DNA from 3 places in the Pseudomonas sp. SA195 genome. Region 3 is predicted to be linked to each of the others. Evidence: predicted binding sites of a transcription regulator. Region 3 holds the regulator's gene; each other region holds the start of a gene.
The links. The regulator FliA, encoded in region 3, starts transcription of late flagellar genes. The targets are predictions, from matches to a motif close to CTAAAGTTTNNNNNNNNNNNGCCGNTAA.

Region 1: motA (flagellar motor stator protein MotA) is a predicted target of FliA. The motif match lies at 3,586-3,613, and genes of this name have one in related genera.
Region 2: M1D78_RS11675 (methyl-accepting chemotaxis protein) is a predicted target of FliA. The motif match lies at 3,498-3,525, and genes of this name have one in related genera.

What each region holds. Positions count from the first base shown of each region.
Region 1 covers NZ_CP096392.1:551,376-559,355, forward strand. The annotation lists gene M1D78_RS02435 (molecular chaperone) at 1-108, opposite strand, end outside; gene asd (archaetidylserine decarboxylase) at 273-1,163, opposite strand; gene M1D78_RS02445 (rhodanese-like domain-containing protein) at 1,175-1,990, opposite strand; gene M1D78_RS02450 (HDOD domain-containing protein) at 2,035-3,552, opposite strand; gene motA (flagellar motor stator protein MotA) at 3,713-4,564, shown strand; gene motB (flagellar motor protein MotB) at 4,573-5,598, shown strand; gene rsgA (small ribosomal subunit biogenesis GTPase RsgA) at 5,614-6,645, opposite strand; gene M1D78_RS02470 (class I SAM-dependent methyltransferase) at 6,814-7,623, shown strand; gene orn (oligoribonuclease) at 7,652-7,980, shown strand, end outside.
Region 2 covers NZ_CP096392.1:2,544,096-2,552,075, forward strand. The annotation lists gene M1D78_RS11670 (short-chain fatty acid transporter) at 341-1,681, shown strand; gene M1D78_RS11675 (methyl-accepting chemotaxis protein) at 1,776-3,458, opposite strand; gene M1D78_RS11680 (MBOAT family O-acyltransferase) at 3,943-5,481, shown strand; gene M1D78_RS11685 (HAD-IIIC family phosphatase) at 5,501-7,420, shown strand; gene M1D78_RS11690 (acyl carrier protein) at 7,417-7,665, shown strand; gene M1D78_RS11695 (hypothetical protein) at 7,669-7,980, shown strand, end outside.
Region 3 covers NZ_CP096392.1:2,888,002-2,895,981, reverse strand. The annotation lists gene flhF (flagellar biosynthesis protein FlhF) at 1-956, shown strand, start outside; gene fleN (flagellar synthesis regulator FleN) at 1,045-1,875, shown strand; gene fliA (RNA polymerase sigma factor FliA) at 1,894-2,616, shown strand; gene M1D78_RS13335 (chemotaxis response regulator CheY) at 2,737-3,111, shown strand; gene M1D78_RS13330 (protein phosphatase CheZ) at 3,132-3,926, shown strand; gene M1D78_RS13325 (chemotaxis protein CheA) at 3,939-6,137, shown strand; gene M1D78_RS13320 (protein-glutamate methylesterase/protein-glutamine glutaminase) at 6,188-7,318, shown strand; gene M1D78_RS13315 (flagellar motor protein) at 7,335-7,980, shown strand, end outside.

The DNA.
Region 1 (7,980 bases), 2.2 Mb from region 3:
GCCCCCCAGCCAGCGCTTGAGGTCGCGCACCGTGGGCTCGCAGAACGACAACCCCTGCCGATCAGGCTTCGGCACGCGCAACAGCAGTGGTTGGCTGTGGTTTTCCACGCTACAAACTCCGCGATTTGGCCTGTGGCGTCAGGCCTCTTGAAACTTTAGCAGCACTCCTGTGCTCAAGCCTGTCCTGTAGTGTCATTGTGCAATCATGCGCTGCATCATAGCGGACCTGTCCGGTCGGGTCAGTCGCAACTGACCGTTGGTGCCGATCAGGGTTACGCTGGCTCGTCTGCCATCAGGCCTGCGGCGGTAGTCACCTGGCCCAGGCTCTCTCCCATGCGAACAGGGCTCAGGGCCGTCAGTTCCGTGGCCCAGCTGACTTGCTCGGGGCCGAACAGGAGAATGACCGTCGAGCCCAGTTTAAAGCGACCCATTTCGGCGCCCTTGGCCAATTGGATGGGCGCGCGAGCGGTCTCGTCGTAGCGCACCGTTTTAAGGCTGCGCTTAGGCGGGGTGACCAGCCCAGCCCAGACCGTTTCGATGCTGGCGACGATCATGGCGCCGACGAGCACCATTGCCATCGGGCCATGCTCGGTATCGAAAAGGCAGACCACGCGCTCATTGCGCGCGAACAGTTCTGGCACGCCTTCGGTGGTGACGGTATTGACCGAGAAAATCCGCCCGGGCACGTAGACCATCTCGCGCAGCGTGCCCGCGACCGGCATGTGCACACGGTGATAGTCCTTTGGTGAGAGGTAAACCGTGGCGAAACTGCCGCCCATGAAGGGCGCCGCGCGTTCGTGATCTCCGCCGAGCAGTTCCATCACGCTGTAGCTGTGGCCTTTGGCTTGGAAGATCCGGCCCTGCTCGATCGTGCCGAGCTGGCTGATGGCACCATCGCAAGGGTTGAGGATGGCGCCGGGTGTCGGGTCGAGCGGGCGGGCGCCGTCTTTCAGCGCGCGGGTGAAGAAGGCGTTGAAATGCTCGTACTCCGTGGGTTCCTCGACTTGCGCCTCATGCATGGGCACCCCGAAGTGACGGATGAATGCCTTGATGAAGGTGTTCTTCACCCAGGGCAGGCGGCATTCGGCGAGGCAGCCGGCGACGCGGGAGACCAGGTGATGCGGAAGCAGGTATTGGCTGATGACGAACAAGCGATCTATCATGGGTGACCTTTTCATTGCTGAATCGGGGTGTCGGGCAGGTTGCCCCATTCGCCCCAGGAGCCGGCGTATCCTTTGACTCGTGGGTAGCCGAGCGCCTTCGCCACCAGGTAGGTAAAGCCTGACCGGTGGTGCGTCTGGCAGTGCGTGATGACTTCTTTATCGGGGCTGATGCCGAGCGCCAGCAACTGCTCGGCGATGTCCTCGCGGATGCGCATGGCGCGCGCGGGGTCCATGCCCGCCGTCCATTCGAAATTGACGGCGCCGGGGATATGACCAGCGCGTGCCGCCAGTACCTTCTCGCCCCGGTATTCCTGCGGCGATCGCGCGTCCCAGATCACCACGTCGTCGGCGCCAAGGCGGCTTTCGATGTATTCGCGGCTGGCAGTCGGCGCGTCGTCCAGCGTCAGCTCGACGGGGCTACTGCCCGGCGCGGGAATTTCACGAGAGAGCGGCCGGCCCTCCGCCAGCCAGGCATGCAGGCCGCCGTCGAGATAGTGGTAACGGCGATGCCCGATGACATCGAGCAGCCAGATGAAACGCCCCGCCCAGCCGCCGCCTTCGTCGTCATATAGCACGTAGACCGCATCGGCCCGATGGCCCAGGGTGCTGAACAGCGCCTCGAGCTGAGTCCGAGTCGGTGCACGGCCGGGTGCGGGCGGCTGGCCGAGCTGAGTCTGCTTGGGGTCGACGAAGCGGGCGCCGGGGATGTGGCCCTCGGCATAGCGCCCAGCGCTGGTCAGGTCGACCAGGATGAGTTCGGGCGCATCGAGGCGGTCGGCCAGCTCGGCCGGTTCGATCACCAGGGGCAGATTTGAGAAGGCGGACACGTCGAGCCTCGGCTGATCTGAAAGCACGCAGTCTAGCGAAAAAGCTAGCGGCCGCGCTTGCTGAACGTGGCCAGGGCCCGCTCGATGCATTGCACGGTTTTGCCGAAGGCCTGCACCGAGCTGTCGCTCAAGGGGGCGTTGGCCTGGTCGGCGACGACCAGCATCACCACGCGCCCGTCCAGGCCGACCGAGCGAAGCAGCACGTGCTCACCGGGAAACAGGCTCTTGAGCGTTCCCGGCAGCATGGCGGAGAACTGCGCGACGTTGGCTGGGTTCAGGCGGAGCAGGGCGGGCTTTTCCAGCAAGCGCCGCAGCACCTGGCTCTGCTCGGGATCGAAGGTGGCGTGGACCGCAGCCTGCGGAAGGCCGTTGGCGTGCTGGGCGATGAGTCGGTGTTGGCGACGATCGACCAGCATCACCAACACGCGTGACAACCCTGCCGCCGTGAGCGCCCGCCCGGCCGTCGCGCTCAATTGCAGCACGTTGCTGTAGGGTGACCGATCGGCCAGCAGCTCGCGGCACAGATCGCGCCATTGCTGCGCCTGCGCAGGGGAGGGGGCAGACTCGACCTTGCGTGCTTGTTGGAAGCGGCTTTCCCAGGGCCAGAGTAGCCCCTGCGCTGGGTGCCAGAGATCGGTAGGGCCGATTGCCTGGGCGCTGGTCGTGGCCTGCTGGTGGACCAGTTGCTGCAATTCGCCCAGCGGCACCTGTAGGTAAAGCCCTGCGAGGCGTTGCCAGCGCAGGCTATGGATGCCATTCCAGCTGTGGTGCGACGACAGGGCGAGCCCGTTCGCGAGCACGATGGTGTTGCTGGGCAGTGTCAGCCAGCGCCGAAGCTCGGCGTCGGCGTCGAGCATCTGCTGCTGGTGCAGTGGGTGTTCGTTGTCGCGCGCGATGTGCAGAGCCTTGATCAACAGGCGCCGGTTCTCGCGCAGCAGCCGGTAGCCGAGGGCGATCCAACCCGGCAGCGCCCAGTGTTCGGCCACGGCGACGCACAGATCCAGCAGCGGCACGCCGAGCAGTTCCTGCTCGACCTTAGGTGCTGGTTCGCCACCGACCAACACGCGCTGCTCCCAGGCGTCGAGCAGCGCTGGCTGGGCTGCGACAAGCGCCCAGATCGGCGAGAGAAACAGCAGGCTGTTCCAGTGGATTTCCTGCCACAGTCGGGCGAGGCGAGCGGCGAACAGCCCGTTGGCCTGCTGGCTTGCGTGCTGGCTAATCAGCAACAGCTGCCGCAGCGGCGCGGGGATGTCCTTGGGTTTGGCTGCGGGAACGCGCTGGAACAACGCCTCGGCACGCTTGAGCCCGATGCGGCTCAAGGCGATTTCCAGGCTTTCGGCGGGCTTGTTCGCCGCGGCGGCATCCTGGTTCGCTTCGCGGATAACGTTCAGCGCCAGCACCGGGCTTTCCTGGATCAACTCGGATATCTGCCGCATTGATTTGCTGCTGTCACGCAGGCCGCGTTGAACCTGGGCGTAGGCATTGGCATCGGCAGGCAGCACGACAGCGTCTAGCGCCTTGATCCAGGCCGGCAGCGTGCGGGGTAGCGGGGTCGTGGTCATGAGGTCGCCGAACTAGCATTTCATCGGGATGGCCTTTAGTCTGGCGCAAAAGTTCCGATAACCCGAACAATTCTTTCGATCTGCCCGCCCGGCGCCCTGTGCGGCAATCTGCTGCGCGTTCAGGCACCCCTCCGTGACCAGGTTTTAGACGTACCTATCTATGGCAAAAATTATCGGCATCATCGTGGTATTCGCCAGTGTGCTTGGCGGATTCATCCTGTCCGGCGGCAAGCTAGGGGCACTCATTCACCCCTTCGAGGTCATGATCATCGGCGGCGCGGCCCTTGGCGGCTTTCTGCAGGCCAACCCAGGCAGCACGACCAAGATCGTGTTCAAGAAATCGCTGCAGATGTTCGGGCATCGCTTCACCCATAAGTTCTATCTCGAAGTGCTCGGGATGCTCTACGAGATCCTCAACAAGAGCCGGCGCGAGGGCATGATGGCCATCGAGGCCGACCTCGAGGACCCCAAGGCCAGTCCGATCTTCAGCAAATACCCCTCCGTCATCAAGGACGAGCGCATGACTGCCTTCGTCTGCGATTACTTGCGCATCATGTCGTCCGGCAACATGGCCCCGCACGAACTTGAAGGCCTGTTCGACATGGAGCTTACCGGCCTCAAGGAAGAACTGGAGCACCCCTCGCATGCCGTGGCAAAGATCGCCGACGGCCTTCCGGCGATGGGTATCGTCGCGGCGGTGCTCGGGATCGTGATCACGATGTCGATCCTGGCGTCGGCGACCAACGCTGAGATCGGCGAAAAGGTTGCGACCGCGCTGGTCGGTACCTTCCTCGGGATTCTCGCGTCATACGGCTTTTTCGGCCCGCTTTCCGCCGCCCTCGAACACGACGCCAAGGAAGAGCTGAACCTCTACGAAAGCATCAAGGCAACCCTGGTTGCTTCCGCGTCGGGGATGCCGCCGACACTGGCCGTCGAGTTTGGCCGCAAGGTGCTCCTGCCGGCCCATCGGCCGAGCTTTTCCGAACTCGAACAAGCCATGCGCGGTAGTTAAGAACAGCGATGGACAACAACCAACCAATCATCGTCAAGCGGGTCAAGAAATCCGCTGCCGGTCACCATGGCGGTGCCTGGAAGATCGCCTTCGCCGATTTCGCGACGGCCATGATGGCGTTCTTCCTGGTGATGTGGCTGATGAGTTCGGCCACGCCCGAGCAGAAGCGCGCAATCTCCGGTTACTTCCAGGACCCCATTGGCTTTACCGAGAGTGCTAGCCCCTACGTGATCGACCTGGGCGGTACGCCCACGCCTGCCCCGGACCGTACGCTCAACGAGCAGGTCGACGAGCAGCCGCAGCAGACCGAGGCGAGCATCAATCCAGATCAGGTCGAGAACCTGGCCGAGCAGCTCGACAAGGAACGCCTGGAACTGCTGCTGCAGGAGTTGCAGAACAAAGTTGACGAAAATCCGGAACTGACGCGCTTCAAGGATCAGATCCTGTTCGAGATCACCCAGGACGGGCTGCGCATCCAGATCATGGATGCTGAGAACCGCCCGATGTTCGCGCTCGGCAGCGCCCAACTGCAGCCCTATTTCGAAGACATCCTGCTGGCGATGGCAGACACCATTCGCGCCGTGCCGAACAAGATCAGCGTCAGCGGCCATACCGACGCCAAACCGTATTCCGGGCGGGGCGAGTTCGGCAACTGGGAGCTGTCGGCCGGGCGTGCCAACGCGGCGCGGCGTGCGTTAGTCGCCGGAGGCTATCCGGAAGACCAGATCGCTCGTGTGGTCGGTTACGCGTCGTCGGCGCTGTTCGATCGCGAAGATCCGCTGAATCCGGTCAACCGCCGCATCGACATCCTCGTGTTGACCAAGAAGGCGCAGCGCAACATCGAAGGTGAGCAGTCCGAAGCCACCGACGAGGCTGCACCGCCGGCGGGCGCAGCGCCCAATCCCGCGCCGCCGGCCGTGCCCGGTGCGCTTGCGCCCGCGGCGGGTAGCGACCCGCTGCAACCGGAGCAGTTACGCGAGCGCCTGAATATTTTCGAGGGCGGCGTCTTGAAGTTCGACCAGCCTGGCGAGTGAGGCGGCCGAGGTCGATCAATACTCGGGTGCTTGCAACCCGCTGATGATGTGCCGATAGCTTTGCATGCGCTGCGGCTGTATCCGGCCTTCCTCGAGTGCCTTGAGCAGGGCGCAGCCCGGTTCGCGGTCGTGCTTGCAGTCACGGAAGCGGCAGCGTCCCAGTAGATCCTGAAACTCGATGAACCCGGCTTCGACGTCCGCACGGCTGACATGGCCGAGGCCGAACTCGCGAATGCCCGGTGAGTCGATCAGCTCGCCACCGCCAGGGAAATGAAACAGGCGAGCCGTCGTGGTGGTATGCGTACCTTTGCCGGTCATCTCTGACAGCGCACCGACGCGAGTATCCACGCCGGGTAGCAGGCTGTTGACCAGCGACGACTTGCCCACTCCCGACTGCCCGACAAACACGCTGACCTGCCCGTCGAGCCGCTGCCGGAGCGCGTCCATGCCCGCCCCGTCGTGGGCAGACACTTCCAACAGCGGATAACCGAGTGTGCGGTACACCGAAAGCAGCGCGTCGAGCGCGGGCTGGTTGTGCGCATCGATCAGGTCAGCCTTGTTGAGCAGAAGCAGCGGCGCGATACCGGCATGTTCGGCGGCGACCAAGTAGCGGTCGATGAGGTTGGCGTGGGGTTCGGGTAGCGGCGCGAAGACGATTACGATCAGGTCGACATTCGCCGCGACCGGCTTGAGCTGGCCGCGAGTGTCGGGCCGGCACAGCTCCGAATGGCGCGGCAACTGCGCGACGATCACACCGATGCCTTGATTGCCTGGCCGCCAGACGACCTGATCGCCAGTCACAAGCGCGGGCAGGTTTGCGCGCAGGTGGCAGCGAAACACCTGGCCGCGCTGGTCGCCGTCCTGGGCTTCGACTTCCACCTGGACGCCAAAATGCGCGATGACCAGGCCGGTCTGCTCCGGGCCGAGGTCGCCCCCTTCGAGTTCATCGATGGCGCGGGACTCGCGCCGTGCCGCGCGAGCGGCGCGCTCCTCCTGGATTTTCTCGATGCGCCAGCTTTGTCGGCGGTTGAGTTGGCGTTTGGCCATGTATGTGAAGCCCAGGGTGGAAAGGGATGCGAGTCTAGCATGCTGATCGTGGCGGCCTGCGGGGCGCGTCGCCCGGTGGATGCCGAGGCGGGCTGATATCTGGTGGTTTGCGCAGCGGCAGTCACAGCGGTTTAGACTCAGGCGTCGCGTTCTTGGTTGTTAAGGTCCATGGCGAATCAGGCTCCCGTTCGAATCCCTGCACTCGTGGCGTTGGCCAGTCATCTGGTTGCGGCCGTGGTCTGCTGGTTGCTGCTGTTCACTGCCGCACGCTTGTTCGGCATGCATGTCACCCTGCTGATGGCCGCCTTGGTACAGGGCGTGCTGGCCGCGCTGGTTGGCCGCCGCCTGGGGCTATCGGGATGGTGGTTGCCGATCAACTTCGTCTTCGTCCCTGCGTTGGTTCTGATGCAGGCTCACGCCTTGCCGCCCTGGGTCTTGCTGCTCGGCTTCGCGGTGCTGCTGCTACTCAACTGGAATGCGCTGGTTGAGCGCGTGCCGCTCTACCTCACCGGGCCGGCGACTGAGCAGGTGTTGTCCGAGCGTCTGGCGCGGCTGCCGGAAAGCTTTGCCTTCGTCGACCTCGGCTGCGGTGTCGGCGGCAGCCTGCTGCGGCTGGCCGGGACCTACCCGGCGGCGCGTTTCGTTGGGGTCGAGACCGCGCCGCTTCCCTTCCTGATCTGCTGGCTGCGGTGCCTGGCACGGCGCAACTGCCGGGTACGGTTTCGCAGCCTATGGCAGGAGCCGCTCGGCGAATACGATGCGGTCTATTGCTTTCTCTCGCCGGCGCCAATGCCGCGCCTGTGGGAAAAGGCCTGCGCGGAAATGCACCCGGGCGCGCTGCTGATCAGCAATAGCTTCGAGGTACCGGGCGTGCCGGCCGAGGAGGTGCTGCAGGTCAATGACTTGCGCCATTCGCGTTTGCTGGTCTGGCAGCCCGGGCGGACAGGGGCACCTGACGCTCCGGGTGCGAACGGCTAAACTGCGAGACACAGCCAAGGAGCACACCATGCAGAGCCCGCAGAACCTGATCTGGATCGACCTCGAAATGACCGGCCTCGACCCGGACAACGACGTCATCATCGAAATGGCCACCATCGTCACCGACAGCCAGCTCAACGTGCTGGCCGAAGGCCCGGTCATCGCGATTCACCAGAGTGACGAAGTGCTAGCCGGGATGGATGAATGGAATACTCGCCAGCACGGCGGTTCGGGCCTGACCCAGCGGGTGCGTGAAAGCCGCATTTCTACGGAGGAAGCCGAGGCGCAGACGCTGGCCTTCCTCGAGCAATGGGTGCCCAAGGGCAAGTCCCCCATCTGCGGCAACAGCATCTGCCA
Region 2 (7,980 bases), 340 kb from region 3:
AGGCAGAGCCAGCTCCTACAGCAGCGCTTTTTTGTAGGAACAGGTTCTACCTGCGACCGGAACCACTCCCGAGGCTGAAATCCCAAGTCGCAGGCAAAGCCAGCTCCTACAGCAGCGGTTTTTTGTAGGAGCAGGTTCTACCTGCGACCAGAACCACCCCGAGGCTGCACCCGCAAGTCGCAGGCAGAGCCAGCCCCTACAGCACAGCGCTTTTTTGTAGGAGCAGGTTCTACCTGCGACCCGACCGCGACGGGGGGTTTGAAACCACAGTCGCAGGCAGAGCGGCTACGGATAAACAGCGACAACCACAACGCACAGCAATAAGAACAAGGACCAATCCATGCTCAACGCCATCACCTCGGCAAGCGTGAAGCTCGTACAACGCTATCTACCCTCGCCCTTCGTTTTCGCCATTCTGCTCAGCCTTATCGTGCTCGTTGCGAGCATGACGGTGACCGGCCAAGGCCTTCCCGCCATGGCGCAGCACTGGGGCACCGGTTTCTGGAACCTGCTGACCTTCGCCATGCAGATGGCGCTGATCCTCGTCACTGGCCACGCGCTGGCCAGCGCCCCGGCAATTCATCGCTTGCTTGCCGGCCTCGCTCGCACGGCACGCTCGCCGGGGCGCGCCATCGTGCTGGTCACCTTGGTCGCACTGGCCGGGTCATGGATCAACTGGGGTTTCGGCCTGGTGATCGGCGCCGTTTTTGCCCGTGCGCTGGCACGTGAGGTCAAAGGCGTGGACTACCCACTACTGGTCGCCTCGGCCTATTCAGGCTTCCTGATCTGGCACGGCGGCCTGTCAGGCTCGATCCCGCTCTCGCTGGCCACCGGCGGTGCGGACCTCGAGCGCATGACCGGTGGCGTTGTCACCACGGCGCTGGGTGTCGGCGAAACGCTGTTCACACCCATGAACCTGACCATCATCGCGCTGCTCGTCATTGGCCTGCCGATCCTCAACTGGGCGATGCATCCGAAGACCCCGAAAACCGCTGATCCCGCCCTGCTGCGCGACCCCGAGCACAACGCCCTCCCCCGCGCCACGCTCGCCCAGCGCCTGGATGACAGCCGGATCCTCAATCTGCTGATCGTCGCGCTCGGCGTCGTTTATTTCGGCTACTACTTCGCCGCGAACGGCTTCGCGCTGACACTGAATATCGTCATTGGTCTGTTCCTGTTCATTGGCCTGGCACTGCATGGCTCGCCGGAGCGCTACATGCGCGCGGTGCAGGATGGCATCGGTGGAATCAGCGGCATCGTCATCCAGTTCCCGTTCTACGCCGGAATCATGGGCATGATGGTCGGCGCCAATGCCGACGGGCTGTCACTAGGCAAGCAGATCACCGACACCTTCATCGCCTGGTCGTCGGCCGACAGCTTCCCGGTGCTGGCTTTCCTTAGCGCGGGCCTGGTGAACGTCTTCGTGCCGTCTGGCGGCGGCCAGTGGGCCGTGCAGGGCCCGATCATGCTGCCTGCCGGCCAGGCGCTGGGCGTGGCCCCGGCCGTTACTGCCATGGCGATCGCCTGGGGCGATGCCTGGACGAACATGATCCAGCCCTTCTGGGCGCTCCCGATCCTCGGCATCGTCGGCCTCGGCGCAAGGGACATCATGGGCTACTGCCTGCTGATGCTGGTGTACTCGGGCGTGGTGATCTCCGGCTGCCTGTATTTCTTCGGCTGACGCTCGCCGCTGCGAGCCAGGGGCTAGAAACGACAAAGCCGGCAGTTGTGCCGGCTTTGTCGTTTAGCGAAGGCGGCTCATGCCGCCCGCAAACCTAGATGCGGAACTGACGCACCAGCCCACCGAGGCGTTCGCCGACGTTGGCAAGGTTGCGTGCCGTACGGGCGCCCTGCTGGGTTTCCTCGGCTACGTTTTCGACAGCCGTGGCGATCTGATGAACGCTGCGGTTGATCTCTTCCGCGACTGCGGTTTGCTCTTCGGCCGCGCTGGCGATCTGGGCGTTCATGCCGTTGATGGTCGCAATCAGTTGTGAGATCGCATCCAGCGAGGCACCGGCCTGGTTGGCCTGCGCGCTACTGGCATCCCCGGCTTCGCTCGAACGGCCCATCGCGGCGACGGCCTGCTTCGTGCCGGTCTGCAGGCGGTCGATCATGCCCTGGATTTCCTGCGTGCTTTGCTGGGTGCGGCTGGCCAACGCGCGCACCTCATCGGCAACCACCGCGAAGCCACGTCCGGCTTCACCGGCACGGGCCGCTTCGATCGCCGCGTTGAGGGCCAGCAGGTTGGTTTGCTCGGCAATCGAGCGGATCACGTCGAGCACGCCGACGATGGCGTGCACGTCCTGTTGCAGTTCGTCCAACGAGCTTCCGCTGCTGCGAATCTCCTCCACCAGCGCATGGATCTGGCGAATGCTCGTATCCACGACTGCCTTGGCCTGCTGCCCTTCACGGTCGGTCTGCTGAGCCGCTTCGGCGGCGCCTTGCGCGCTGTGGGCCACTTCCTGCGCAGCGGCGGACATTTCGTTGATCGCCGTGGCGACCTGATCGGTCTCCTGGCGTTGGGTTTCCATCGCTTTCTCGGAACGCTGCGCCTGCGCGGCAACCTCACCGACCATGCCCGTGAGCTGGCCGGTCATTTCGGCGACCTGGCTGACCATGGTGTGGATCTTGCCGACGAACAGGTTGAACGAGCGGGCAAGCTGGCCGAGTTCGTCGTTGCGGTTCTCTGGCAGACGGTGGGTCAGGTCGCCCTCGCCGGCAGCGATGTCGTCGAGCTGAGCGCGGATTACCTGGATGGGTTTGACAATGGAGTTGCTGATCACGACCCCGGCGATACCCAGCGCTACCAGCATCACGCCGGCGATGGCGAGGATGCTGCTGAGGATAGAGTTCACGCGGCCGTCGATGTCCGTACGGACTTCGTCCAGCGCCGCTTCGATGTTATCCAGGTTCACCGCCGTGCCCAGCGCCAGGTCCCATTTAGGCAGGTAGTAGCTATAGGCGAGCTTGGGTACCAATACCTTGTCGTTGCTCGGCAACGGCGAGGAATAGTTGACGTAGTAGGTGTTGTTCTTCGCGACCGCAACCAGCTCGCGGTTGACGTACACGCCATTCGGGTCGCGGCGGTCGCTCAGATTGACGCCAACGTCCACCGGGCTTTCGCCGCGGAACAGGCGGACCACGTTGGAGTCGTGGCCAAAGAAGTAGCCGTCCTTGCCGAACTTGATCTTTTTCAGGATGGCGATGGCCTCGTCGCGGCTGGCCATGTCGCCCTGCGCCGCCGGCTCGTAGAGATGCGCGACGCTACTGACACCGATGCGCATGTAGTCTTCCAAACGGGCGCGGGCATCGTCGATGAGCCGCTCACGGGTGGTTTCGATCTCTTCTTGGGCAAGCGAGTGAAGGATCTTTGCCGCCGCGCCGCTCAGCACTGCCGCGAACAGAACGATCGGCACGAGTGCCAGGAGCAGAACCTTCAGTTTCAGCGTCATTCGCATGGGATATATATCCGCAAAAGGAGTAGGAGTACTGGTGGGTCATCGGCTGACCGATGGGAAAGTTCAGTCCAGGCCCATGGCGCTCATCGGGATTGTGATAAACACCTCATTTTCTGGCCGTCCGCCTCGCCTCTCGCAACGGCGTACCCGCCATTCGCGCGCATTCGCTGCCGTTTCGGCCCCGTTCGGCCATCTCCCCGAAACCGCTCTGAATCGCGCCGTTTCGCTTGGTTTCGCTGCATGTTTCCGTCCATCCGCCAACTTTTCTTACCAGACGAACGGCGCAACTTTTTCTTACAACTGCCAGTCGCATTCACAGACCAGGAGATGACTCCGTAGTAGCGAGAAGGATCGAGCCTGGCAGCGAAACGCTCTTTTCGGGGGTGAGCCAGCGCACCGACGACTGTTGTCACGGGCTGGTTCATGGACGCTGTCGCCGAACCCAGCGGTTCGGCAGAGGATTTTCTGAGCAAGGATAAGGACAGTGCTCTTCAACTCCATGATCTTCATTGCCGGTTTCCTGCCGGTGGTCCTGCTCGGGTTCATCCTGCTTGCTGGCAGTGGTCGGCAACGTCATGCAGCGGTTTGGCTGACCCTCGCATCGCTGGTTTTCTACGGTTGGTGGAACCCTGCCTACGTGCCGCTACTGGTCGGCAGCATGGTCTTCAACTACCTGCTCGGCGGCGCATTGATGCGCAATTCATCCAGGGTTCTGCTGGTGTTTGGGGTCGGTGCCAACGTCGCGCTGCTCGGTTACTACAAGTACACCGGTTTCCTGTTCGGCACGCTGGATGAGGCTTTCGGCCTGGGCTGGTCGGTAGGCGACATCATCCTCCCACTGGCAATCTCCTTTTTCACGTTCCAGCAAATTGCCTATCTGGTGGACGCCGATGACGGCGAAGTCAGTGAGCACGATTTCGTCAACTACTGCCTGTTCATCAGCTTTTTCCCACAACTGATTGCCGGCCCGATCACACACCACGGCGAGATGCTCAAACAGTTCAAGGACGCCAGCACCTTCCGCCCGCGCCTGGATAACCTGTCGCTCGGCCTTACGGTATTTCTGCTCGGTCTGTTCAAGAAGGTCATCATTGCCGACCCACTGGGCGCCAAAGCGTCGCCGATCTTTGCGGTCGCTGCGGACGGCACGGTGCCGGCTCTGTACGACGCCTGGTTCGGCGCACTCACCTATACGCTGCAAATCTATTTCGACTTCTCCGGCTACAGCGACATGGCCATTGGCTTGGGCCTGATGTTTGGCCTGCGCCTGCCGGTCAACTTCAACAGCCCATTCAAAGCGCATAACGTCATCGACTACTGGTCGCGCTGGCACATGACGCTGACGCGCTTTCTCACCGCCTATCTCTACAACCCCATCGTCATGCGCATCACGCGCTCGCGAATGGCGGCCGGCAAGCCGCTGCCACGTCGCGGCAAGATGAGTCTCGGCACTTTCGTGGTGCTGGTGGCCTACCCGACGGTGCTGACGATGTTCATCTCTGGCGTATGGCATGGCGCTGGCTGGCAATTCGTAGTGTTCGGACTGCTGCACGGCTTCTATCTGGTCGTCGCGCATGGGTTCCGTGCGTTCAAAGCACGCCAGGGCCTGCCGCTCGACAGCGACAAACCAATGCACCACGGCGCCGCAGTGCTGCTGACCTTTCTCTGCGTTGTGGTCGCAATGGTGTTCTTCCGTGCCGAAAGCGTCACCGCCGCGCTGGCGATGCTGTCCGGAATGATTGGCTTGAGCGACCTGACGACCAAGTTCGACAAATCCGATTACCTCACGGTCGCTCTGTTGCTGGCCTTCGTCTGGCTGATGCCCAACGTGCAGCAGTGGATGGCTCGCGTACGCACCGCCCTGGATGCCCAGCCGCGCGAGCACTGGCTGCTGCGCTGGTTTCCCGTGGCGCTCTGGAGCCCGAGCCCGGTGATCGGGCTGGCCGTTGGCGTACTGGGCTTCTTCGCGCTCGCCGTGGCCTTCTCCGTGGCCCCTACCGAATTCCTCTATTTCCAGTTCTAGACAAGGAGTTCCGCTGCTTATGGATCAGCTCGTTTGGTTGGCACAACACCCGGATCTAGGCGCGGCGATTGGCGAGGCCAAGCGCGAGCCCGATGCAATGCTTCGCCTGGCCGAGGCTGCTCGCCTGGCCGGCTATCGCCGCGACTTTACCCAGACCACGCGGCTGGACCGGCTAGCGAGCGAAGGGTTGCGCGCGGTTGCCAGCGGTGATGCAAGCGCGCCGGGGCTGCGACCACTGCGTATCGCCCTGCTGGCTTCACATACTGTCGATCATCTCGTGCCTGCGATCCGCATCGCTGGGTTGCATCGGCGCCTCGCGCTTTCGGTCCATGTCGCGCCCTATGGGATGTATCGCCAGGCGCTGCTGATGGACGATGCCGCGCTCAACGCCTTTGCGCCGCAGCTGATCATGCTCGCGCTGGATGCACGTGATGCACCGCTTCAACTGTCACTCGACGCCAGCCAAGCCGATGTGGAGGCCGCGGTGAACGAGCGTGTCGAGGAACTTCGCCTGCTTTGGCGTCGGGCGCGTGAGCGCTACGCCGCACAGGTGGTGCAACAGACCATCGTGCCTGCCGATCCACCGTTGTTCGGCTCCTTCGAGGCGCTGGTGCCGGCCTCGCCCTATGCGCTGGTCGAGCGGCTCAACACGGCCATCCGGCAGGCCGCTCGTGAAGACGGTGTGCTGCTCATGGACCTCGCTTGGGAAGCCGCGCGCGGCAGCTACGGCGACGGCCTTGGCGAGCCGGTGCGCTGGCACCAAGCCAAGCAGCTGGTCAGCCCCCACCTTGCGCCGCTGTATGGCGACCAACTGGCGCGCATCGCGGCAGCGAGCGTCGGTCTAGCCCGCAAATGTCTGGTACTGGATCTGGACAACACGCTCTGGGGCGGCGTAGTCGGCGACGATGGCGTAGAGGGCATTCACCTTGGTCAGGGCTCGCCCAGTGGCGAAGCCTTTTTGAGCTTCCAGCGTTATGCCGCGTTGTTGGCGCGGCGCGGAATCATCCTTGCGGTGTGCAGCAAAAACGATCTGAGTGTCGCCGAGGCTGCGTTCAACCATCCCGAAATGGTGCTCAAGCGAAGCGACATCTCCGCCTTCGTAGCCAACTGGGAAGACAAGGCCGGCAACCTGCGGCGCATTGCGTCGATGCTCGATATCGGCCTGGACAGCCTCGTCTTCGTGGATGACAACCCCGCCGAGCGCGACATCGTGCGCCGCGAACTGCCCGAAGTGGCTGTGCCGGAGCTACCCGATGACGTGGCGGACTACCCCGCACGTGTCGCCGCGGCTGGCTACTTCGAAGCGGTGTCCTTCACCTCGGACGACACCACCCGTGGCCGTAACTATGCGCTCAACGCCGAGCGCAAAGCCGCCATGAGTCAAGCCACGGACATGGAAGGCTACCTGCGGGGCCTCGAGATGGTGATGACGGCTGCTCCCATCCGAACGGCTGAACTGGCACGTAGCACACAGCTGATCAACAAGACCAACCAGTTCAACCTCACCACGCGCCGCTACGGCGAGGCGGAGGTCGAGCGCATGGCCAACGACTCTCGGTGCGTAGCGTTGGCGATCCGGCTGGCGGACAAGTTCGGCGACAACGGCTTGATCAGCGTTGTGCTCGCCTGCCCGGACGCGTCGGTCAGCGATGACGAACTGCTGATCGACAGCTGGCTGATGAGCTGTCGAGTACTTGGCCGGCAGGTCGAAGACGCCGTGCTCGACGTGCTGGTCAGCGCTGCAATCGCCGCCGGCTACCGCGCCCTGATCGGCGAGTACCGGCCAACCGAGCGTAACGCGATGGTGGCCGAACACTACCCACGGCTCGGTTTCATCCAGCATCCAGCGCCCGGCACTGCACCCGCCGACGCGACCTTCTGGCGCTACGACCTCACCAGCCCCCGCACTTCCCGCCACTTCATCGAGGTAAAGGCATGACCGAAGCAGAAGTACTCCAGGCACTGACCCCCGTTTTCCACGACGTGTTCGACGACGACAGCATTGTCCTCGCACCGGAAATGACCGCCAACGATATAGACGGCTGGGACAGCCAGACCCACGTCATGCTGACCGTCGCGGCTGAGCAGCGCTTCGGTATCAAGTTCCGCACGGCTGAGCTCGAGTCGCTGCGCAACATCGGCCACTTTGCACAAGTCATCAGCGCCAAGCTCGAAGGGAGATAGATCATGATCCAGGCAGCAGACCTCCCCCACCCCGACGACGAAGCCACCCGCGCTGCCAGCGCGCCGGGCGGTATTCGGGCGCGGTATCTGCTGTCGGTCTTCGCCGGAGTGTTCGGCACGCTGGGGCTGTTCTGCCTGACGCTGTTCTTGCTCGAGCGCACCGGCAACCTGCCGCCCCCCGCGTTTTCGAACAACCTGTGCGTGGACGAGAAACTCAACTTCTTGCGTGCGAACCCGATCCGTTCGCCCAATCTTTTGGTGATCGGCTCGTCTGTGGCTTGGCGCCACGTCGACGGCGATGCCTTGACCCGAGCC
Region 3 (7,980 bases):
CTCCGGCATTCGACTCGCGTGCCGTCGAGGCAATGCAGACCGAATTGCAAGGCCTGCGCGAGCTGATCGAGGTGCAACTCGGCTCATTGGCCTGGGGCCACGAGCAGAACCGTCGCCCGCTGCAGGCTGGCCTCTGGCGTCGCTTGCAGCGCCTCGGTCTGCCGGCTGATCTGTCGCGTGGGCTGTTGGAAAAGGTGGCCTCGATCAGTGATCAGCGTCAGGCCTGGCGCATGCTGCTGGCGCACCTGGCTCAGTCCATCAAAGTGACCAAGCACGAGCCGCTGGAAGAGGGCGGTGTCATTGCTCTTGTCGGCCCGGCCGGCGCCGGCAAGACCACGACCCTGGCCAAGCTCGCTGCACGCCATGTTCTCAAGCACGGCGCGCAGAGCATCGCCCTGGCGAGCATGGACAACTACCGTATCGGCGCGCAGGAGCAGCTCAAGACCTTGGGTCGTATCCTCAACGTGCCGGTGATCCAGATCGACCCGAGTCAGCCGCTGAGCAAGAGCCTGGAGCCGGTTGCACGCAAGCGATTGATTCTGCTCGACACCGCTGGCCTGCCGGCAGGCGATCCGATGATGCGCCTGCAGCTGCAGGCGCTGGCCGACCGTGGCGTACGTTCGAAGAACTATCTGGTGCTCGCGGCGACCAGCCAGAGCCAAGTCCTGAAAGCGGCGTGGCATCACTACCGGCCCTGCGGGCTGGCAGGGTGCATCCTGACTAAACTTGATGAGGCAGGTACTCTGGGCGACGTGCTCGGGCTGACCATCAGTCAGCATCTGCCGATTGCCTACCTTGCCGACGGCCCGCGGATTCCCGAGGACCTCCAGTTGCCGCGCACGCATCAACTGGTCAGCCGCGCGGTGAGCCTGCAATCCGAAGAGTCGCCCAGCGAGGAAACGATGGCCGACATGTTTTCCGGCCTGTACAACGGTTCCTCACGGAGGGCGGGATGAACAGAGCGCTGCGTGAGAGAGAAACAGTAGACGCGTTCAGGTTGAACGCATCGATGGCCTTCGGGCCCCAGCAAGATATAGGCGTTTGATGATGGGTATTCATCCCGTACAGGTTATTGCTGTGACCGGCGGCAAGGGTGGCGTCGGCAAGACCAACGTATCGGTCAACCTTTCCCTGGCGTTGGCTGATCTCGGTCGGCGTGTGGTGCTGCTCGACGCCGACCTCGGTCTGGCCAACGTTGACGTGCTGCTAGGCCTGACCGCCAAGCGCACCCTGGCGGATGTGATCGCCGGTGAATGCGATCTGCGCGACGTCATGATCCCGGGCCCTGGCGGCGTACGGATCGTGCCTGCCGCGTCGGGTACGCAAAGCATGGTGCAGCTATCACCGATGCAGCATTCCGGCCTGATCCAGGCCTTCAGCGAGATCGGCCACGACATCGACGTGCTGATCATCGACACCGCGGCCGGTATTGGCGATGGCGTGGTGAGCTTCGTTCGCGCGGCGCAGGAGGTCCTGCTCGTGGTCACCGATGAGCCCACCTCGATTACCGATGCTTACGCGCTAATCAAGTTGCTCAACCGCGACTACGGCATCAGCCGCTTCCGGGTGCTGGCGAACATGGCGCACGCGCCGCAGGAAGGACGCAATCTTTTCGCTAAGCTGACCAAGGTGACTGAACGTTTCCTTGATGTCGCCCTGCAGTACGTCGGTGCGGTTCCCTACGACGAGGCGGTACGCAAGGCCGTTCAGAAGCAACGCGCGGTCTACGAGGCCTACCCGCGAGCCAAGTGCTCGCTGGCCTTCAAGGCCATAGCGCAGAAAATCGACACCTGGCCGCTGCCGGCAAACCCGCGTGGCCACCTTGAGTTTTTTGTGGAGCGCCTGGTCAGGCCCACCGCAAACGCACACGACTGACAGCGGCGGGAATCGGTTATGTACAACACCAAAGTGGCTAAAGACTCCCAGTACCAGCTCATCGAGCAGTACGCCCCGTTGGTCAAGCGCATCGCTTACCACTTGCTGGCGCGCCTGCCAGCCAGCGTGCAGGTCGATGATCTGATGCAGGCCGGCATGATCGGCCTGCTCGAAGCCTCCAAGAAGTACGACTCCGGCAAGGGGGCAAGCTTCGAAACTTATGCCGGTATCCGCATTCGTGGCGCGATGCTTGACGAGGTTCGCAAGGGCGACTGGGCGCCACGGTCGGTGCACCGCAATTCGCGCATGGTCAGCGAGGCCATTCGCGCCATCGAAGCAAGAACGGGGCGCGACGCTAAAGATCAAGAAGTTGCGGCCGAACTTAAATTGAGTCTCGATGAGTACTACGGCATTCTGGGCGACACCCTGGGCAGCCGCCTGTTCAGCTTCGATGATCTGCTGACGGAAGGCGAGCACGGGGAGTTCGGTGAAGACGCCGCCAGCGCCCACCCGGAACCGTCTCGCGATCTTGAGGACGAGCGCTTCCAGCAGGCCCTGGCTGATGCGATTGCCAGTCTGCCCGAGCGTGAAAAGCTGGTGCTGTCGCTGTACTACGACGAAGAGTTGAATTTGAAGGAAATCGGCCAGGTGCTGGGCGTCAGCGAGTCACGGGTCAGCCAGTTGCACAGTCAGTGCGCGGCGCGCCTGCGGGCTCGTCTCGGCGAGTGGCGCGCGCGATAGGGCCGGTTCTCAGGAACGCGAATCAAGGTTGCTCTAACGAGCTTCATTCACGAAGCCCGCAACAGACCGTGAGCAGGCTCCGGGATTTCGGGATTTACGGAGGTGTACTTGGACAAGAACATGAAAATCCTCATCGTCGACGACTTTTCGACGATGAGACGGATCATCAAGAACCTCTTGCGTGATCTGGGCTTCACCAACACCGCCGAGGCGGATGATGGCACCACCGCACTGCCGATGCTCAAGAGCGGCAGCTTCGACTTTCTCGTCACCGACTGGAACATGCCCGGCATGACCGGCATCGACCTGCTGCGCGCCGTGCGTGCGGACGACCGTCTCAAGCACCTGCCGGTGCTCATGGTGACGGCCGAGGCCAAGCGTGACCAGATCATCGAGGCCGCGCAGGCCGGTGTTAACGGGTACGTGGTCAAGCCGTTCACGGCGCAGGTACTCAAAGAGAAAATCGAGAAGATCTTCGAGCGCGTCAACGGCTGAAGTAACGCCGCGAGGGCACTATGACGCAAGCAGACCAAAGCCTGGCGGAGTTCGAAACGACGCTCAAGGCTCACGCACCCCAACTTATCGAAAGTCTCCAGCAGGGCCGCTTCGACGAAGCGGCGCAGATGTTTAACGAGCTCAGTCAGGCTCGTAACCAGGGACTTTATCAAGAAGTCGGCAAACTTACCCGCGAGCTGCACAACGCCATCGTCAAGCTGGAGATGGACACCTGCGCGACCGGGGGCGATCCGTCACCGATCACTGACGCCACGGACCGTCTGTCCTATGTCGTCGAGATGACCGAGAAGGCCGCCAACCGCACCATGGACCTCGTCGAGGAATCCGCGCCGCTGGTCAACTACGTCAGTTATGAGGCGCAGAGCTTGACGGCTGATTGGCAGCGCTTCATGCGCCGCGACATGAATGCCGAACAGTTCCGCGACCTGGTCAAACGGCTAGATCAGTTTCTGCAGCGGACCATGAACGATGGCAGCCAGCTGTCGCAGAACCTCAGTGAAATCATGCTCGCCCAGGACTTCCAAGACCTGACCGGCCAGGTGATCAAGCGGGTCACGCGGCTGATCACTGAACTCGAAAGCAACCTGCTCAACCTGGTGCTGATGGCCGGTCAGGTCGACCGCGTCGCAGGCATCAAGCACGACCGCGAAGAGCTGCGCGCCGAGCAGGAACGAAAAAAACAAGAAAAAGGCCCTTCCCATGGTGAAGGTCCGCAGATGCATGCCGATATACGTGAGGATGTCGTATCCGGGCAGGACGATGTCGACGATCTGCTTTCGAGCCTGGGCTTTTAGGGGAAGTGAAATATGAGCTTCGACGCCGATGAAGAAATCCTCCAGGATTTCCTGGTTGAGGCCGGCGAGATTCTCGAACTATTGTCAGAGCAGCTGGTGGAGCTGGAGAGCAGCCCCGATGACGCAGCATTGCTCAATGCGATTTTTCGCGGTTTCCATACGGTAAAAGGTGGTGCGGGTTTCCTCCAGCTGCATGAGCTGGTCGAGTGTTGCCACATCGCCGAAAACGTCTTCGACATCCTGCGCAAGGGTGAGCGTCGCGTCGACTCGGAATTGATGGACGTTGTCCTGCAAGCGCTGGACGCCGTCAACGAAATGTTCGGCCAGGTCCGTGAGCGTACGGCCGTTACCCCGGCCACGCCCGAGCTGCTGGCAGCCCTGTCGCGCCTGGCCGAACCAGCCTCCAGCGAGCCGGCTGTCGCCGAACCGGTCACGCCGGTCGGCTCGGCCGAGCCTGAGCCCGTTCCAGCCAGTGCCGACACTGAATTCGAACAGTTCCTTGGCGCGCTGGACGAGGCGGCCGAGGCTCCGGCTGCGGCGTCAGCTGACGAGATTACCGACGAAGAGTTCGAATCGCTGCTCGACCAGCTTCACGGCAAGGGCCAGTTCGCCCCGGCTACGGGTGCCGATTCTGTGGTCGTGCCTGAACAGGCCGCCGCACAGCCGGCCGGCGACGAGATTACCGACGATGAATTCGAGGCGCTGCTCGATCAGCTGCACGGTAAAGGCCAGTTCAGCGAAGTAAGCCCGGCACCGTCTGCACCGGTCGCGGCCGAAGCACCCGCGCCAGCGGGCGACAACATCACCGACGACGAATTCGAAGCGCTGCTTGACCAATTGCACGGCAAGGGCAAGTTCGAACCGGAAGCGGCGAGTGCTGCTGCACCGACACCGCCGGCCAAGCCTGCGGCCGCGCCAGCCAAGGCGGTGGAGAAGGCCGCACCGGCCAAGCCCGCTGCGCCTGCGGCCAGCAAACCGGCTGCCCCGGCTGCCGCTACGGCCAAGCCTGCTGCTCCCGCTGCGCCTGAAAAGCCGGCCAGCGAAGCGGAAACTACCGTTCGCGTCGACACTGCGCGGCTCGACGAGATCATGAACATGGTCGGTGAGCTGGTGTTGGTGCGTAACCGCCTGGTGCGGCTCGGCTCCAACAGTGGCGACGAGGCCATGTCCAAGGCCGTTTCCAATCTGGATGTCGTCACTGCCGATCTGCAGAGCGCGGTCATGAAGACCCGCATGCAGCCGATCAAGAAGGTATTCGGACGCTTCCCTCGCCTGGTCCGCGACCTGGCGCGCAGCCTGAAGAAAGAAATCAACCTGGAGTTGGTGGGCGAAGAGACAGATCTCGACAAGAACCTCGTCGAGGCGCTCGCCGACCCGCTCGTGCACTTGGTGCGCAACGCGGTCGACCATGGGGTCGAGACCCCCGAAGAGCGCGAGGCCGCCGGCAAGCCGCGCACCGGTCGTGTGGTGCTGTCCGCCGAGCAGGAAGGGGACCACATCCTCTTGCAGATCACCGACGACGGTAAGGGCATGGATGCGAACATCCTGCGCGCCAAGGCGGTAGAGAAGGGCATGCTCGACAAAGATGCCGGTGATCGTCTGAGCGACCTGGAGTGCTACAACCTGATCTTCGCGCCGGGCTTTTCGACCAAGTCGGAAATCTCGGACGTGTCCGGCCGTGGTGTAGGCATGGACGTGGTCAAGACCAAGATTTCCCAGCTCAACGGCACGGTCAACGTGTTCTCGAACAAGGGCCAGGGCTCTCGCGTGGTGATCAAGGTCCCGCTGACGCTGGCGATCATGCCGACGCTGATGGTCATGCTGGGCAATCAGGCATTCGCCTTCCCGCTGGTGAACGTCAACGAGATTTTCCATCTCGACCTGTCTCGCACCAACGTGGTCGACGGCCAGGAAGTGGTAATCGTGCGAGACAAGGCGCTGCCGCTGTTCTACCTCAAACGCTGGCTGGTTCAAGGTGCCGAGCACGAGGAGCAGCGCGAGGGGCATGTGGTGATCCTCAGCGTAGGCAATCAGAGCATTGGCTTCGTCGTCGACCAACTGGTCGGCCAGGAGGAAGTTGTCATCAAGCCTCTGGGCAAGATGCTGCAGGGCACCCCCGGCATGTCGGGCGCGACCATCACGGGTGACGGCCGCATCGCGTTGATCCTCGACGTTCCCAGCATGCTCAAGCGCTACGCGCGCCGCGGCTGATTCATCCCGGGCGGCGGCCTAATGTAGGCCGCTGTCGCTAGGAGTGTTTTATGGCAGTCAAGGTCCTGGTCGTCGACGACTCCGGCTTCTTCCGGCGCCGGGTGTCGGAAATTCTCTCGGCAGACCCGAATATCCAGGTCATCGGCACCGCGACCAACGGCCGCGAGGCGATCGACCAGGCGCAGGCGCTCAAGCCTGACGTCATTACCATGGATTACGAGATGCCGATGATGGACGGCATCACCGCGGTGCGGCAGATCATGCAGCGCTGCCCGACGCCGGTCCTGATGTTCTCGTCGCTGACGCACGAAGGTGCCCGGGTAACGTTGGACGCCCTTGATGCCGGTGCCGTGGATTTCCTGCCGAAGATCTTCGAGGACATCTCGCGCCACCCGGCCAAGGTCAAGCAGCTGCTGTGCGAGAAGATCCGTACCATCGCGCGCAGCAATCGCCGCTACGGCAGTTACAGTCCGCCTGCGTCCGCGCCGACGCCAGCTGCGTCACTCACCAGCCGCAGTGCGCCGGCGGTGCCTCGCCATGCCGCGAGTACTCCGTTGTCACCCGCTCAGACGCAGCCGCACGTGGCGCCCGCACTTAGCTCACCGGCCCCGCGCCGCAAGGCCTATCGCCTGGTCGCCATTGGCACTTCCACGGGCGGGCCCGTCGCACTTCAGCGGGTGCTGACTCAGCTCCCGGCCAGCTTTCCGTCGCCCATCGTACTCATTCAGCACATGCCGGCGGCGTTTACCAAGGCATTCGCCGAGCGCCTGGACAAGCTTTGCAAGATCAACGTCAAGGAAGCCGAGGACGGCGACGTCCTGCGCCCGGGGCTTGCCCTGCTGGCTCCAGGCGGCAAGCAGATGATGGTCGACGGCCGTGGTACGGTGCGCATCCTGCCGGGTGACGAGCGCCTCAATTATCGCCCCTGTGTCGACGTGACCTTCGGCTCCGCAGCCAAGGCCTACAACGACAAGGTGTTGGCGGTCGTACTTACCGGTATGGGTGCCGACGGCCGTGAAGGGGCGCGCATGCTCAAGCAGTGCGGCAGCCAGGTGTGGACGCAGGATGAAGCCAGTTGCGTCATTTACGGGATGCCCATGGCAGTGGCCAAGGCGAATCTGAGCGACGCCGTGTACAGCCTTGACGAGATCGGCCGCCACCTGAGCGAGGCGTGCATCTGATGAAAGGCCGCCGTTGATGGACATCCTCAGCCTTATCGGGCTGGTCCTGGCATTCGTCGCTATCGTCGGGGGCAACTTCCTGGAAGGCGGCCATGCCGCGGCTCTGCTCAATGGCCCCGCGGCGCTGATCGTGCTTGGCGGAACGCTCGGCGCCGTCCTGCTGCAGACGCCCATGGCAGTGTTCATGCGCGCCATGTCCATTGTCCGCTGGATATTCTTCCCGCCGCGCATCGACATGCTTGGCGGTATCAGCCTTGTCACTGGTTGGAGTGGCACCGCACGTAAGGAAGGGCTGCTGGGCCTGGAGCCTATCGCCGAAGCCGAGCCGGACCCCTATGCACGCAAGGGGTTGCAGTTGCTGGTCGATGGGGCCGAGCCGGAGGTGATCCGCAGCATCCTGGAAGTCGATCTCTATACCCAGGAGACACGTGACCTGCGGGCGGCCAAGGTGTTCGAGAGCATGGGCGGCTATTCGCCCACGGTCGGCATCATCGGAGCGGTGATGGGCCTGATTCACGTCATGGGCAATTTGGCCGATCCCAGCCAACTCGGCAGCGGGATTGCCGTGGCGTTCGTCGCCACTATTTACGGCGTAGCGTTTGCGAACCTGCTGGTGCTGCCGATTGGCAACAAGCTCAAGGCCGTGGTCCAGAAGCAGACCA